DNA from 2 places in the Kocuria rhizosphaerae genome. Region 1 is predicted to be linked to the other one. Evidence: predicted binding sites of a transcription regulator. Region 1 holds the regulator's gene; the other holds the start of a gene.
The links. The regulator HspR, encoded in region 1, represses chaperone genes until heat shock. The targets are predictions, from matches to a motif close to AAGTTGAGTCNNNNNGACTCAACTT.
Positions count from the first base shown of each region.

Region 2: clpB (ATP-dependent chaperone ClpB) is a predicted target of HspR. The motif match lies at 5,419-5,443, and genes of this name have one in related genera.

Region 1 is NZ_JBISWL010000078.1:9,345-16,871, forward strand. Features, by position in the region: gene dnaK (molecular chaperone DnaK) at 1-317, shown strand, start outside; gene ACH9EU_RS09255 (nucleotide exchange factor GrpE) at 314-979, shown strand; gene ACH9EU_RS09260 (DnaJ C-terminal domain-containing protein) at 1,141-2,160, shown strand; gene ACH9EU_RS09265 (heat shock protein transcriptional repressor HspR) at 2,162-2,602, shown strand; gene ACH9EU_RS09270 (GNAT family N-acetyltransferase) at 2,608-3,096, opposite strand; gene trmB (tRNA (guanosine(46)-N7)-methyltransferase TrmB) at 3,093-3,884, opposite strand; gene ACH9EU_RS09280 (TIGR00730 family Rossman fold protein) at 3,889-4,500, opposite strand; gene ACH9EU_RS09285 (Bcr/CflA family efflux MFS transporter) at 4,575-5,831, shown strand; gene ACH9EU_RS09290 (amino acid carrier protein) at 5,959-7,404, shown strand.
Region 2 is NZ_JBISWL010000065.1:4,114-11,640, forward strand. Features, by position in the region: gene ACH9EU_RS07115 (ribonuclease Z) at 1-398, opposite strand, end outside; gene ACH9EU_RS07120 (DNA glycosylase AlkZ-like family protein) at 432-1,532, opposite strand; gene ACH9EU_RS07125 (fructosamine kinase family protein) at 1,686-2,567, shown strand; gene ACH9EU_RS07130 (arginase family protein) at 2,696-3,607, shown strand; gene ACH9EU_RS07135 (MFS transporter) at 3,634-5,160, opposite strand; gene clpB (ATP-dependent chaperone ClpB) at 5,547-7,527, shown strand, end outside.

The DNA of each region.
Region 1 (7,527 bases):
ACAACGCGGAGCAGCAGGCGTACTCCGTCGACAAGCTGCTCAAGGACAACGACGAGAAGCTGCCGGCCGACGTCAAGTCCGAGGTCCAGGCCGACGTCGACGACCTGAAGAAGGCGCTCGAGGGCGAGGACGACGACGCCGTGAAGTCGGCCTACGACAAGCTGCAGCAGTCCCAGACCAAGCTCGGCGAGGCCCTCTACGCTCAGTCGCAGGCCGAGGGTGCCGAGGGCGCCCCGGGCGCGGGCGACACCGGTGCCGCCGGTGAGGAGGACATCGTCGACGCCGAGGTCGTCGACGACGAGGACGAGAAGAAGTGAGCATGCCCGACCCCACACCCGACCCCGAGGAGCACCGGACGAAGGCCGGCGACGGCCCGCCCTCCGGTGGCCCCGACGAGACGACCGCGCAGGACGCCGGCCCCCGTGAGGAGGCCGGCCCGGAGGGCCTGACCGTGGAGGACATCCTCTCGACGCCCCAGTCCGGCGACGCGGGCTCCGCCGACGCGGGCTCCGGCGCGGGCCCGGACGCCGGGCAGCAGGAGGCCGGGCAGCAGGACGCCTCTGCGGCGCTGGCCGCCGAGCGTCTCGAGGAGCTGCGCCGGCTGCAGGCCGAGTTCGTGAACTTCAAGCACCGCACGGCGCGGGAGAAGGAGCAGCTGAGGACGTTCGTCACCGGCGACCTCCTGCAGACGCTGCTGCCGGTGTTCGACGACATCGACGCGGCGCGCCAGGCCGGGGACCTCACGGAGGGCCCGTTCGCGGCCATCGCGAACAAGCTCGAGGAGACCCTGGCCCGCCAGGGGCTCACCCGGATCGGCGCGGTCGGGGAGAGGTTCGACCCGAACGTGCACGAGGCGGTGCTGCAGCAGCCCACGAGCGAGGTCGAGCCCGACCAGGTCTCGATGGTGCTGCGCTCCGGCTTCCGGGTCGGCGACCGTGTGGTGCGGCCCGCCCAGGTCGCCGTCGCGGTCGCCGAGTGAGGCCCGTCATGGCCTGATCCGCGCGACGTCAGGGGAGGTCCGGCAACGGACCTCCCCTGACGCGTCCACAGCACCGGTGCCGCCCGGCACCGGGCCACCCAGGACTTCCACCGGCTCCTGCTCGACAGGACCCCGACCGGCCCCCACAGAAAGGAGGCGTCATGGCCAGCCAGGACTGGATCGACAAGGACTTCTACAGCATTCTCGGCGTCTCCAAGGACGCGTCCGCGGCCGACGTCAAGAAGGCGTACCGCAAGCTCGCCCGCCAGTTCCACCCGGACCAGAACCCGGGCGACGCCGCGGCGGAGCAGAGGTTCAAGGACATCACCGAGGCCAACTCCGTCCTCTCGGACCCCGAGCAGCGCAAGCAGTACGACGCGATCCGCGCGATGGGCTCCGGCGCCCGCTTCACCGCGGGCGGCCCCGGCGGCCCCGGCGGCTCGGCGAACTTCGAGGACATCTTCGGCGACATCTTCGGCGGCGGCGGGCGCCGCCGCACCACCTACTCCACGGGCGGGCCCGGCGGGGCGGGCGGGTTCGAGGACCTGTTCTCCCAGTTCGGCGGCGGCTACGGGGCGCCCGGCGGCTACGGCGCCCCGGGCGGGTACCGAGGCCCCCAGGGACCTCCGGCGCGTGGGGACGACCTGCGCGCGGAGACGACCATCCCCTTCCGCTCCTGCGTGCACGGCACCACGGTCAGGCTGCGCCGCAGCAACGGCCAGGAGACCACGGTGCGCGTCCCACCGGGAGTGCGCGACGGCCAGCGGCTGAAGATCTCCGGCAAGGGCCACTCGGGTCCCGGCGGGGCCGGTGACCTCTACGTGACCGTGCACGTCACCCCGCACCCGTTCTTCCGGCGGGTGGAGGGCACGGACGACGTCGAGATCACCGTTCCGATCACGTTCCCGGAGGCGGCCCTGGGCGCCACCGTCGAGGTGCCCACCCTCGACGGTGGGACGGTGCGGCTCAAGGTGCCGGCGGGCACGTCCTCCGGCCGCCGGTTCCGCGTCAAGGGGCGCGGGTTCACCACGGCGAAGGGCTCGGGCAACCTCCTCGTGACGGTCGAGGTGCACGTCCCGGCCGAGCTCGACGAGCAGGCGAAGGACGCCGTGCGCGCGTACGCGGAGGCGACGGCCGGGGAGGACCCGCGGGCCGGCCTGATGGCGAAGGCCCGGGTCTGAGATGGCACTCGACGCCGACCAGCCGCTGTTCGTCATCTCCGTGGCCGCGGAGATCGCGGAGATGCACCCGCAGACGCTGCGCCAGTACGACCGGCTCGGCCTGGTGAAGCCGTCCCGCGCCCCGGGGCGGGCTCGCCGCTACTCGCAGCGCGACATCGAGAAGCTGCGGCAGATCCAGATCCTGTCCCAGGAGGGGGTCTCGCTCGAGGGCATCCGGCGGATCCTGCAGCTCGAGAACCAGGTCGCGGCCCTCCGGTCGCAGGTCGGCCAGCTGCGGGACGAGCTCGAGGCGGCCCGTGACCGGGCCGAGGAGTCCTCGAGGATCTTCGCCGCGGGCGTGGGCGGGGACGTGGTGCGGATGGCGCGCGGGTCGAGGCCTCGCGCGCGCCAGTTCTCCCAGGCGGTGGTCCTGTACCGGCCGCCGCGCCAGCAGGGCCGCTGAGCGGCTCAGCGCAGGTGCTTCTCGAAGCCCAGCTCGTGCACCTCGTCCGTGAGGACCCGGGCGCGACCGGTCAGTGGCGTGTACCCGCTGCCGAGGTACAGGGCTCGCGCCTCGGGCTGGCGGTTGCCGGTCGTGAGGTGGATCCGCCGATACCCCGCCGCGGCGACCTGCCGCTCGAGCTCGGCCAAGACCCGGCGGGAGAGACCGCGCCGACGGTGTGCCGGCGCCGTCCACAGCCGTTTCAGCTCGGCCGTGACGTCGTCGTACCGGCGGAACGCGCCGCCCGCGACGGCCGTCCCGGCCTCGAGGAGCAGCACGATCCCGCCGTCCGGCGGGCTGAAGTCCTCGACCGGGTGCCCGGCCATCTCCTGCTCGCCGATCTGCGTCCCGTAGCGCGTCACGTACTCCCGGCGGAGCCCCGCGAGCAGTGGCAGCGTGCGGGGGTCGCCCGGGGGCGCGACGACGAAGCCGTTCGGCCCGGCCCCGGCGCTCACGACCGTCGTCGGTAGGCGAGGTCGCGCGGCACCCGGCCGGCCTCCTGCGCCTTGCGCTCGAAGCTCGTGAGGACCCGCCCCTCCCAGCGGGGCGCCCACCCGGTGTCGGGGTGCTGGTCGTCGGCGACCGGTCCGGGGTGGAGGTTCTCGAAGTGCGGCGACGCGTCCAGCACCTCGCGCATCACGAGGGCGTACTCCTGCCAGTCCGTGGCCAGGCGCCACGTCCCGCCCGGTCGCAGCACGCGGGCGGCGAGCTCGGCGAACGCGGGGGAGACCAGGCGTCGTTTGTGGTGCCGCGTCTTGTGCCAGGGGTCGGGGAAGAACACCCACAGCTCGTCGACCGAGCCGGGGGCGAGCATGTGCTCGAGCACCTCCGGGGCGTTGGCCTGCACCACCCGGACATTGTCCACCCCCGCCTGGGCGGCCTTGAGCAGCAGGTCCGCGATGCCCGGCTTGTACACCTCGACGGCGAGGTGGTTCCGGCCCGGTTCCTGGGCGGCGGCGTGCACGATCGCCTCGCCCAGCCCGGAGCCCACCTCCACGACGAGGGGCGCCTCGCGCCCGAAGGCCGCGGCGGCGTCGAAGTCGTGGTCGGGGTGCACCGAGGTGTCGGTGCGCACCCTGGGCACGTCGAGGACCCGCGAGGGCGCCCAGTCGTCCCAGGCCTTCTGCCGCCGCGCGGTGAGGCGGTCGCCACGGCGCACGAAGGAGTAGGGCCGGCGGTGGAAGGCTTCGGGAACGGGGCCCTGCGCGGACCCCTCGGCGGGGGAGGAAGTGTGCTCGCTCATCGCCCTACATCCTAGGCGCAGGGCGGGCGGGGCCCTCACCGGCCGGTGCGGGCGGATCCGGCCGGCGCCGGTGCGGCGCCCGCCACGCCGCGAAACCGTCGAGCAGCTCGGCGGCGTCCCGGGCGACCACCGGGGCGTCCCGGTGCTCCGGGTGCACGAGCCCGGCCGCCGACATCGAGGCGACCGCCTCCAGCAGGGGGGTCCAGTAGCCGTCCACGTTGAGGAATCCCACCGGCTTGGCGTGCAGGCCCAGCTGGAGCCACGTCCACGCCTCGAAGATCTCCTCCAGGGTGCCCAGGCCGCCCGGCAGGGCCACGAACCCGTCGGCCAGCGCAGCCATGCCGGCCTTGCGCTCGTGCAGGGTCCGCACCACCCGCAGCTCGGTGAGCCCCGGATGGGCGGCCTCCCGGTCGACGAGGGCCTGCGGCATCACCCCGACGACCTCGCCGCCGCAGCTGAGCGCGGCGTCCGCGACGGCGCCCATGAGCCCCACGTGGCCGCCCCCGTAGACGATGCCCACGCCGCGACGGGCGAGGGCGGTCGCGAAGTCCCGGGCGGCGTCGGCGAGCTGGGGGTCGGATCCCCGGGAGGCCCCGGTGTACACGGCGAGTCTCATGGGGACATTCTCGGGGATCACGGCGCCGATAGCATGAGTCGCGTCCCGTTCCCGCGCCGGAAGGAGGTGCCCGCGTGTCCCCGCCACCTCCGGACGACGGCGTGCGGTCCCGCCTGGACCTCGCCGGTGGCGCCGACCGGGTCGTGCTCGTGGGGGCCCTGGGGGTCCTCAGCGCCGTCAGCCCGCTGGCCACGGACATGTACCTGGCCTCGATGCCCGCCATGGCCGCCTATTTCGGGGCCTCGGCCTCCTCCGTGCAGCTGACGCTGACCACCTACATGGTGGGCATGGCCCTCGGCCAGTTCCTGCTGGGGCCCGTGTCCGACGTGGTGGGCAGGCGCCGGCTCATGGTCGCCGGCAACGTCCTGTTCCTGCTCACCTCCGTGGCGGTCGTCCTGGCGCCGACCATCGGGACGGTGATCGTGCTGCGCGCGGTCCAGGGAGCCGCCGGCGCGGCGGGCGTCGTGATCGCGCGCGCCGTGGTCACCGACATTGCCTCGGGCCGGCGGGCCGCCAAGCTGTTCTCGATCCTGGCGACCATCACCTCGCTCGCCCCCGTCGTCGCACCGCTGCTGGGCGGGGTCATCGCGACCGTGGCGCCGTGGCAGACCGTGTTCTGGGTGCTCGCCGGGTTCGGCCTGCTGATGCTCGCCTGCTCCGTGCTGGTGGTGCCCGAGACCCTCCCGCGGAGCAGGCGCCACCGCGGCGGGGTGGGCGCCGTGCTGACGGGCTCCCTCCGGGTGCTGCGCAGGCGGACGTTCATGGCGTACGCGCTGGCGTTCGGGCTCGCGTTCGGTTCCCTGTTCTCCTACATCTCCGCGTCCTCGTTCGTGGTGCAGAACGTGCTCGGCCTCTCGGCGCTGGGCTACTCCGTGGTCTTCGCCGTCAACGCGTGCGGCTCCATCCTCGGGGCCGTCGTCAACACCCGGCTCGTCGACCGGGTGGAGCCCGGCGTGATCCTGCGCACCGCCCTGACGGTCATGGCGGTCGTCAACGTGGTGGGGCTGGCCCTGGTCCTCGCCGGGGTCACCGGGTGGACCACGCTGGCGCACCTGTTCGTCAGCCAGTCCTGCATCGGGTTCATCATGGGCAACTCCGTGGCGCTCGCCCAGTCCCGCGTGCCCGGCCGGGCCGGCGCGGGGTCGGCGGTGCTCGGGCTGGTCCAGTTCCTCACGGGCGGGCTCGTGAGCCCCCTCACCGGCCTGGCCGGCGAGCACACCGCCGTCCCGATGGCCGTGTCCATGGCCGTGTGCTCGGTGCTGGCCGTCGGATTCGTGCTGCTGGCGGGCCGGCTCTCGAACCGCGCGCCGTCCGGGCCGCCGGACGGGTGAGAGCCGCGATCCCGTCACGTGCAGACCGTACGGTCGGTCATGTGGTTAGATGCCTGAGGCTGAGACGCGCACCACAGTGCCCGTCCGGCACCACGTCCGCACCCGCCCGACACCCACGGGAGACCACATGCTGCAATCCATCGAGACCGCGCTCGGCACGCTGAGCGGAATCATCTGGGGGCCGTACGTCCTCGTCCCGCTCCTGCTGCTCACCGGTCTGTACCTGACCGTCCGGCTGAGCGGCCTGCAGTTCCGGAAGCTCGGCTCCGCTCTGCGCCTGGCGCTGTTCGAGCGCCAGGACGCCGACGCCCGCGTCGGCGACGTGACCCAGTTCCAGGCGCTCACCACGGCACTCGCGGCGACCGTCGGCACGGGCAACATCGTCGGCGTGGCGACCGCGCTGTCGATCGGCGGCCCCGGCGCCCTGTTCTGGATGTGGGTCACGGGCCTGCTCGGCATGGCGTCCAAGTACTCCGAGGCCTTCCTGGCCGTGCGCTTCCGCACGACGGACGCGGCCGGTGAGATCTCCGGCGGACCGCAGTACTACCTCGAGCGCGGCATCCGCGGGCCCCTCGGGAAGTTCCTGGCGATCTTCTTCGCGATCGCCGCGGCCCTGGCGGCGTTCGGCATCGGCAACATGACGCAGGGCAACGCGATCGCCTCCAACGTCGAGGGCTCCTTCGGGGTGCCCACCTGGGTCACCGGTTTCGTCCTCACGGTGCTCACCGTGACCGTGCTCGTGGGCGGCATCAAGTCCATCGGCAAGGTCACCGCGGGGCTGGTCCCCGTCATGATCGTCATGTACGTCCTGGGCGCGCTGTTCGTCCTGCTCGTCAACGTCACGGCCGTTCCGCAGGCGATCGGCCTCATCTTCACGGACGCCTTCACGGGCACCGCGGCCGTCGGCGGCTTCGCCGGGTCCGCCATCATGCTTGCCGTGCAGATGGGCGTGGCCCGCGGGCTGTTCTCCAACGAGTCCGGCATGGGCTCGGCCGCTATCGCCGCGGCGGCGGCGCGGACCACGCACCCCGTGCGACAGGGCCTGGTGTCCATGACGCAGACTTTCATCGACACGATCATCGTCGTCACCTTCACCGGCCTGGTGCTCATCACCACCGGGGTCTGGGAGAAGGGCGCGGACTTCGCCGGGACCATGACCGGTGACGCGTTCAGCCAGGGCCTGCCCGGCGAGTGGGGGCACGTGGTGGTGACCGTGGGACTCGTCCTCTTCGCGTACTCGACGATCCTCGGCTGGGCCTACTACGGCGAGCGCTGCATGGAGCGGCTCTTCGGCCGGGCCGCCGTGATGCCCTACCGGATCGTGTTCTCCCTCGTGGTGTTCGTGGGCTGCACGGTTCCGCTGACCGTGGTCTGGAACTTCGCCGACGTCATGAACGGGCTCATGGCGCTCCCGAACCTGCTGGGGCTGCTGATCCTCGCCGGACTCATCGTCCGCGAGACCAACCACTACCTGTTCCACGACCCGCAGCTGCGGGCCGGCCGTGAGGAGATCGAGGACTTCATGGACGGGCACCCGGGGGCCATCGACTCCTTCGAGCGCACCCGCGTCTGACGCCCCCGGATCGGCGGCGGCCGCGCGCGTGCGGCACGTGCGGGCCGCGTGAGCTCCCACGCAGGGAGGTGCAGGGCCCGCGCGCCGGGACGCTGAGAGCCCGCGCCTCCGGGCGTGGGCTCT
Region 2 (7,527 bases), on a different contig from region 1:
TGGCGCAGCGGGCGCACCTCGAGGTGCGGGGCGACCGTCCCGGCGGCGCCGTGGGGGTGCAGCCGCAGGTCGGTGCCGGGGGTCGCCACGGAGACCAGCGCCCGGACGACCTCCTCCCCGGCGGCCGGGTAGTGCAGGTGGACGGGGTGCTCGACGCCGTCCAGGACCATGCGCGAGAGCACGCCGGGCAGGCCGAAGCAGTGGTCGCCGTGCACGTGGGTCAGGCAGATGCGGGTGATCGAGCCCGCCGGGACGCCCGCGTGGACCATCTGCCGCTGCGTGCCCTCCCCGGGGTCGAAGAGGAGGCCCTCGCCGTCCCAGCGCAGCAGGTACCCGTTGTGGTTGCGGGTCCGCGTCGGGACCTGGGAGGCGGTGCCGAGCACGACGAGCTCACGCATGGCACCGAGTGTGCCACCGGGACGCCCTGCCCGTCAGTCGTCGGTGAAGCCCGCGAACGTCGCCCCGCGGTGGGCCGCGAGGCGTTCCGCCTGCTCGGTGAGGAGCACCTCCGGCACCGCCGACCGGATGTCAGTCCTCAGCTTCAGCCGTCCGCCCGAGGCCCTCGGGCGCCAGGTCCCGACGACCTCGCCGCCGGCGACGACCGCGCCGGGCCGGCCCAGGACGACCCACAGCTCCTGTCGCATGCCCGGGTCGGGAACCAGGAGCTCACGGTCGCGCACCTGGAGGAACAGGTCGTGGGAGCCGAGCAGCCGGACCACGGACGGATCCACGCCGGCGGCGGCGCACCGGTCCGCGTCCGCGCCGAGCAGCCACCGGCGCTCCCCGTCCACGGCGACCTCCACCGCGTCGGAGGGCCACCGGGTCTTGACCTCCCTGACCGGGGCGTCGAGGTGCTCCGCCACCATCCGGGGCGTGGCCGGGCCGAGGAAGTGCAGGGTGCCCCGGACGACGTCGAGCCGGTCCGGCACGGCCTCCGCCGCTCCGGACCAGCCCTCGATCCGTCGCAGCACCGGGGGTGACGTCCCGGGCTCGAGCTCCAGCCCGGCGCGCAGGGCGGCCAGCCGGAACGGCATCTCGTAGACGTGGACGGCGTGGCAGGACCGGCACTCCCGCAGATAGGCCGGGTCCAGTCGCGCACTCACGGCCCGCGAGACCTCCCCCTTGACCGTCGGCCGGTCCACCAGCTCGCGCATCAGGCCGGCGACGACGTCCAGGGCCTCGAGCACCCCGATCCCGGCCGCTCGCAGGGGCTTGGCCGCGTCGAAGACCCGCTTGGCGGCGTCCGCCTCGGAGAACGGCGCCGTGGCCGCGGCGACCGCGGCGATGTCCGCGCGCCGGTAGAAGTGGGGTGCACCACGCAGGGACCAGACCAGCACGAGGTCGGAGGACACGTCCCGGAGCTGCCCGGGCTCGGCACCGCGGCAGGCCAGCGCCCACGGTCCGCCGTCGGTCCCGGTGTCCTGGACCCCGAGGTCCAGGACGGACACGCCGGCCACGTCCCTCGGCGTGGTGCCGCCCAGCTCCTGCACGTCGAAGCGGTGGCCGAGCACGTTCTGTCGTGAGATGCCCATGGGCGGTGTCTAGCACGAACCGGCCCCGGTGCCCAGGCCTGGGCGCGCGCTGCGCTCCACCGCCGGGCCGGACCCGCGCCGCGGGGCCGACGGAGCCACGCAGCGGCACGGGGCGCCGGGCGGGCGCCGGCGGGATGGAGTAGAACGGGAGGCATGACCTCCTCAGACCCGCACCACGATCTGCCGCACGCTCTCACGGACGGCCTCGGCGTCGAGCGGGCCGTGCCGATCGGCGGCGGGGACACGGCCGCGGCCTTCCGCCTCGAGCGGGCCGGGGAGCCGCTGTTCGCCAAGACGATGTCCGACCCGCCCGCGGGGATGATGGCCGTGGAGGTCGCGGGGCTCCGGGCCCTGCGGGAGCACGCACCGGCCGTCCTCGGCGTGCCGGAGGTCGTGCGCTGGACCGACCGGGGGATCGTCCTGGAGTGGATCGAGGAGGACCGCGGGCGTCCCCGTCCCGGCGCCGAGGCCGAGTTCGGGCGCGGTCTGGCGCAGCTGCACCGCACGCACGGGGAGGCCTTCGGCGGGCTCGCCCCCGAGCTGCCCGGGCGGATCGGTTCCTTCGCGGTGGACCTGTCCCCGACCCCGGACTGGCCGGCGTTCCTGCTCGAGCGGCGCATCCGGCCGCTGATGCGGCAGGCCGTGGGCGCCGGGCGGGTCGCTCCGCGCGCCGCCGAGCTCCTCGAGGAGCTCGCTCCGCGGGCCCGGGAGCTCGCCGGGTCCGCGGAGCCGCCGACCCTGGTGCACGGGGACCTGTGGGCCGGCAACCGGCTCGTGGACGTCGAGGGCCGGAACTGGCTGATCGACCCGTCGGCGTACTGGGGCCACCGGGAGGTCGACATCGCGATGATGCTGCTGTTCGGGGGCTTCGGCGAGGACTGCCTCGCCGCCTACGGCGCCGCGCACCCGCTCGCACCGGGGTGGCGGGAGCGGGTGCCGTGGTACCAGCTGCCGCCGCTTCTCGTGCACGCCGTCCGGTTCGGCGGCGGCTACGGGGACGCGGTGCTGCGGGCCCTGCTGCGCCTGCGGGGATGACCAGGCGCCCCGGCTCCCGGGCGCGGCGCCCCGGGAGCGGCGCCGGGACCGCCGGCGACCCGGCGGGCGTGGTGCCCGGGGGGTCGTCCGGGGTGGCCGAGGTCGGGGCGGCGTGCTTGCATGGAGCCATGGCCGACGTGGAACTCATCGGCGTCCCCTTCGACGGCTACGGCCGCGCGGGGCACCAGGCGGTGGCGGCGCAGGTCCTGCGCGAGGCGGGGCTGGACCGCGCCTGGTCCGGGCACACGGTCGTGGACGGCGGCGACGTCGCACTGCCCGCCCCGGATCCCGGCCGCGGGGAGCTGACGACGCTGATGAACGAGTCGGCGCTGGCGGCGATGGCCGTCTCGCTCGGGTCCCGCGTGGCCGGGGCCGTCCGGGCGGGACGGTTCCCCTGCGTGGTCGGCGGGGACTGCGCCGTCCTGCTCGGCATCGTTCCCGCGCTGCAGGCCGACGGCGGGATGGGCCTGCTCCACGTCGACGGGCACGAGGACACCATGCCGCTGGAACGCTCCGAGGACGGCGAGGCCGCCAATGCGGAGATCGGGCTGCTGCTCGGGCTGACCGGCCGGGGGCTGCGCGGGCCCCTGGCCGAGCGGATCCCCGCCCTCGACGGGCGGGAGCTTGCTGTGCTGGGCCCGCGCGACCACGAGTGGCGCCGGCGGTTCGGCGTGGGCTCCCTGGCCCAGCGCGGCGTCAGCCTCTGGGACGTGCAGGAAGTGGCCGCGGCGCCGGGGGACTGCGCGCGTGCGGCCGTGCGGCAGCTGCGGAGCGTGCACGGGAGGTGGTGGCTGCACGTGGACCTGGACGTGCTCGATCCGGACGCGCTCCCCGCCCAGGGGCTGCCGGACATCGAGGACGAACCGGGCGGACTCACGTGGCCGCAACTGACCCGTGCGCTGACCGCCGCGGTGTCCCTCGGCGGCTGCGCAGGCACGAGCCTGGCCGTCTACGACCCCGACCAGGACGACGACCGGTCCCAGGCCCGGCGCATCGTCCGCCTCGTCGCCGACCTCGCGGCCGCGCTGCCCGGCGGCTGAACGCGAGGACGCCCGCCGGGGGCGGATCACCGCGCGGAGGCGCCGACCCGTTCCGGCGCCCGGGCGAAGCTCGAGAGGACGAGGTCGTCCGGGAGCGGCGTGCGGCGGCTTCCGGCCACGAACAGCTCGGGATCCGCCGGATCGGGCAGGAGCACGACCAGGGGACCGAGGACGCGGGCCGGCCACGTGGTGAGGAATCCGTGGCGAACGGGCTCCGGCGCGCCACCGGACTCCGGAACGTCTCCCGGGACCGGGGCGCCGGAGCGGGCGGCGTCCAGGATCCCGGAACCGGAGGCCTCCGCGATCGCGGACCCCGAGGCGCCCGGCACGGGGGAGACCGCCGGCGCGGTCCGGGCCGACCGCTGCAGCCGGACCGCGTAGGCCAGCACCAGCAGTCCCACGAGGGCGAGACCGACGCCCACCCACGCCGGGGCGCGGTAGCCCCAGCCGGCGGAGATCACGGCGCCGCCCAGGAAGGCGCCCATGGCGTTGGCCAGGTTGAACGCCGCGTGGTTCATGGCCGCGGTCAGCGAAGGCGCGTCCTTGGCCTCGCGCAGCAGACGCATCTGCAGCGCGGTGGTGAAGACGGAGCCCATGACGCCGATCCACAGCACGCCCAGGACGGCCGCGACGGCGAGGTGCGAGAAGAGCCCGAAGAAGGCCAGCGCCGCGGCGGAGACCGCTCCGGCCCACACGGCGGTCCGCTCCACCGAACGGTCCAGCAGGGGGCCCACCAGCAGGGACCCCAGGGTCATGCCGACGCCGAACACGGCCAGCACCCACGGCACGGCCGCCAGCCCGAGGCCGGTGTGCTCGGTCAAGGTGGGGGAGACGAAGGTGTAGACGGCGAACATCCCGCCGAACCCGATCGTTCCCGCGGCCAGGGTCAGGGTCACCTGGGGGCGTCCCAGGGCGCGGACCTCCTGGGCCACGGACACGGTTCCGCCCGGACGGGTTCTGGGCACGAAGACGGCCAGGGCCGCGACGGTCAGCAGGCCGATGACGACGACGAGACCGTAGCCGGCGCGCCAGCCGAAGGCCCCGCCGAGGGCGGCGGCCAGGGGCACGCCCACGATGTTGGCGACGGTCAGGCCCAGGGCGACCCGCGCCACGGCGGTCCCCCGGCGTTCGCGCGGCACCAGTGAGGAGGCCACGACCGCGGCGATCCCGAAGTAGGCGCCGTGGGGCAGGCCGGAGAGGAACCGCGCCGCGTACAGCGCGTCGAGGGAGGGCGCGGCCGCCGAGAAGGCGTTGCCGAGGGTGAACGCGGTCATCAGCCCCAGCAGCAGCTTCTTGCGCTCGACGCGGGCGGCCAGGGTCGTGATGAGCGGTGCGCCGACCACGACGCCCAGGGCGTAGAGCGAGATGGAGTGCGCGAGGGAGGGGATGGAGGCATCCATGTCCTCGGCGATGAAGGGCAGCAGGCCCATCGAGGCGAACTCGGTGGTGCCCACGCCGAAGCCGCCGAGGGCCAGGGCGAAGAGGGCGAAACGGGTTCCGGTGGGGCCGGGTGCGTTGATCACCTGGAGCACCGCAGTGCGGGGAGCGGACATGAGCGGGTCCTTCCGTGGGGAACGTGCCATGTGGAACGTGGGAGGAGGAACAGCGCGTCGTCGGGCCGAACTGGAGGAGTTCCCGACACTACGGGCCAGGATGGCGCCACCCAACGGTTCGGGGGTGTGATCTTGGACAAATCACGAACGATGTGATAGAGGTCTCGCGCCCCGACCTCGTGCCCCCGGCTCCTCGAGCGGCCCGCCCCGGCCGTGCCGGCCGGCCGGGGCCGTGACGAAAACACCCCTGTTCGCCCAGGGTTGAGTGAGTTAGACTCAGGTTAGCTGAACTGTCCGTGCGCACCCGGTGCGGGAGCGTCCCGGGCAGTCCGACCGACCCGTCCGCCGAACCGGAACGACCGACCCGGAGCACCACAGGAGCAGCCGTGGAGACCAAGTTCACCACCAAGTCGCAGGAGGCCCTCTCCGCCGCCTCCACCAATGCCTCGACCGCGGGCAACCCGCAGATCGAGCCCGCCCACATCCTCAAGGCCCTCCTCGACCAGCGCGAGGGCGTGGCCGTCGCCGTCCTGAAGGCCACCGGGGCCGACGTCGACGCCGTCTCGGCGCAGGCCAGCGCCGCGATCAAGGCGCTGCCCTCGGCGTCGGGGGCGAACACGGCCCAGGCGCAGTTCAACCGGGGCTCCCTCCAGGCGATCCAGGCCGCGGAGCAGTTCGCCCGGTCCCTCGGCGACGAGTACATCTCCACCGAGCACCTCCTGTACGGCCTCGCCCAGCAGGAGGGCAGGGTCGGCGAGATCCTGCGCGCCGCCGGGGCCGGCCCCGATCAGCTCAAGACCACCGTCCCGTCCGTGAGAGGAGACCGCCGCGTGACCACCCCCGACCCCGAGGGCACCTTCCAGGCGCTCGAGAAGTTCGGCACCGACCTCACCGCCATGGCCCGCGAGGGCAAGCTCGACCCCGTGATCGGCCGGGACTCCGAGATCCGGCGCGTGGTCCAGGTCCTGTCCCGCCGCACCAAGAACAACCCCGTCCTGATCGGCGAGCCCGGCGTGGGCAAGACCGCCGTCGTCGAGGGCCTCGCCCAGCGCATGGTGGCCGGCGACGTCCCCGAGTCCCTGCGGGACAAGACGCTCGTCTCCCTCGACCTCGGATCCATGGTGGCGGGCGCCAAGTACCGCGGTGAGTTCGAGGAGCGGCTCAAGGCCGTCCTGGAGGAGATCAAGAAGTCCGAGGGCCGGACCGTCACGTTCATCGACGAGCTCCACACGGTCGTGGGCGCCGGGGCCGCCGAGGGCGCCATGGACGCGGGCAACATGCTCAAGCCCATGCTCGCCCGCGGCGAGCTGCGCATGATCGGTGCCACCACCCTGGACGAGTACCGCGAGAACATCGAGAAGGACGCCGCGCTCGAGCGCCGCTTCCAGCAGGTCTACGTGGGCGAGCCCTCCGTGGAGGACACGGTCGCGATCCTGCGCGGGCTCAAGGAGCGCTACGAGGCCCACCACAAGGTGCAGATCGCGGACTCCGCGCTCGTGGCCGCCGCGACCCTCTCCCACCGGTACATCCCGGGCCGTCAGCTCCCGGACAAGGCCATCGACCTCGTCGACGAGGCCGCGTCCCGCCTGCGCATGGAGATCGACTCCGCGCCGGAGGAGATCGACCAGCTGCGCCGCGCCGTCGACCGGCTGACCATGGAGGAGCTGGCCCTCGAGCGGGAGACCGACCCCGCGTCGGTCGAGCGGCTCGAGGCGCTGCGGGCCGAGCTCGCCGACAAGCGCGCCGAGCTGGACGCCCTCAACGCCCGGTGGGAGGCCGAGAAGGCCGGGCTCAACCGGGTGGGCGAGCTCAAGGAACGCATCGACAACCTGCGCTCGCAGGCGGAGATGGCCCAGCGCCAGGGTGATCTCGGAGAGGCCTCCCGGCTGCTGTACGGCGAGATCCCGGCCCTGCAGACGGAGCTCGACGCGGCACAGGCCCAGGAGGACTCCACCGAGCAGCGCGACACGATGGTCTCCGAGGAGGTCTCGGCCGACGACGTGGCCGAGGTGGTCTCGGCGTGGACCGGCATCCCCGCCGGCCGGATGCTGCAGGGCGAGACCGAGAAGCTGCTGCACATGGAAGAGGTGCTCGGCAAGCGGCTCATCGGCCAGCGCCGGGCCGTGACCACCGTGGCCGACGCCGTGCGCCGCTCGCGCGCCGGCATCGCGGATCCGGACCGGCCCATCGGCTCCTTCCTGTTCCTCGGCCCCACCGGTGTCGGCAAGACCGAGCTCGCCAAGTCCCTCGCGGAGTTCCAGTTCGACGACGAGCGGGCCCTCGTCCGGATCGACATGTCCGAGTACGGGGAGAAGCACACGGTCGCCCGCCTGGTCGGCGCCCCTCCCGGCTACGTCGGCTACGAGG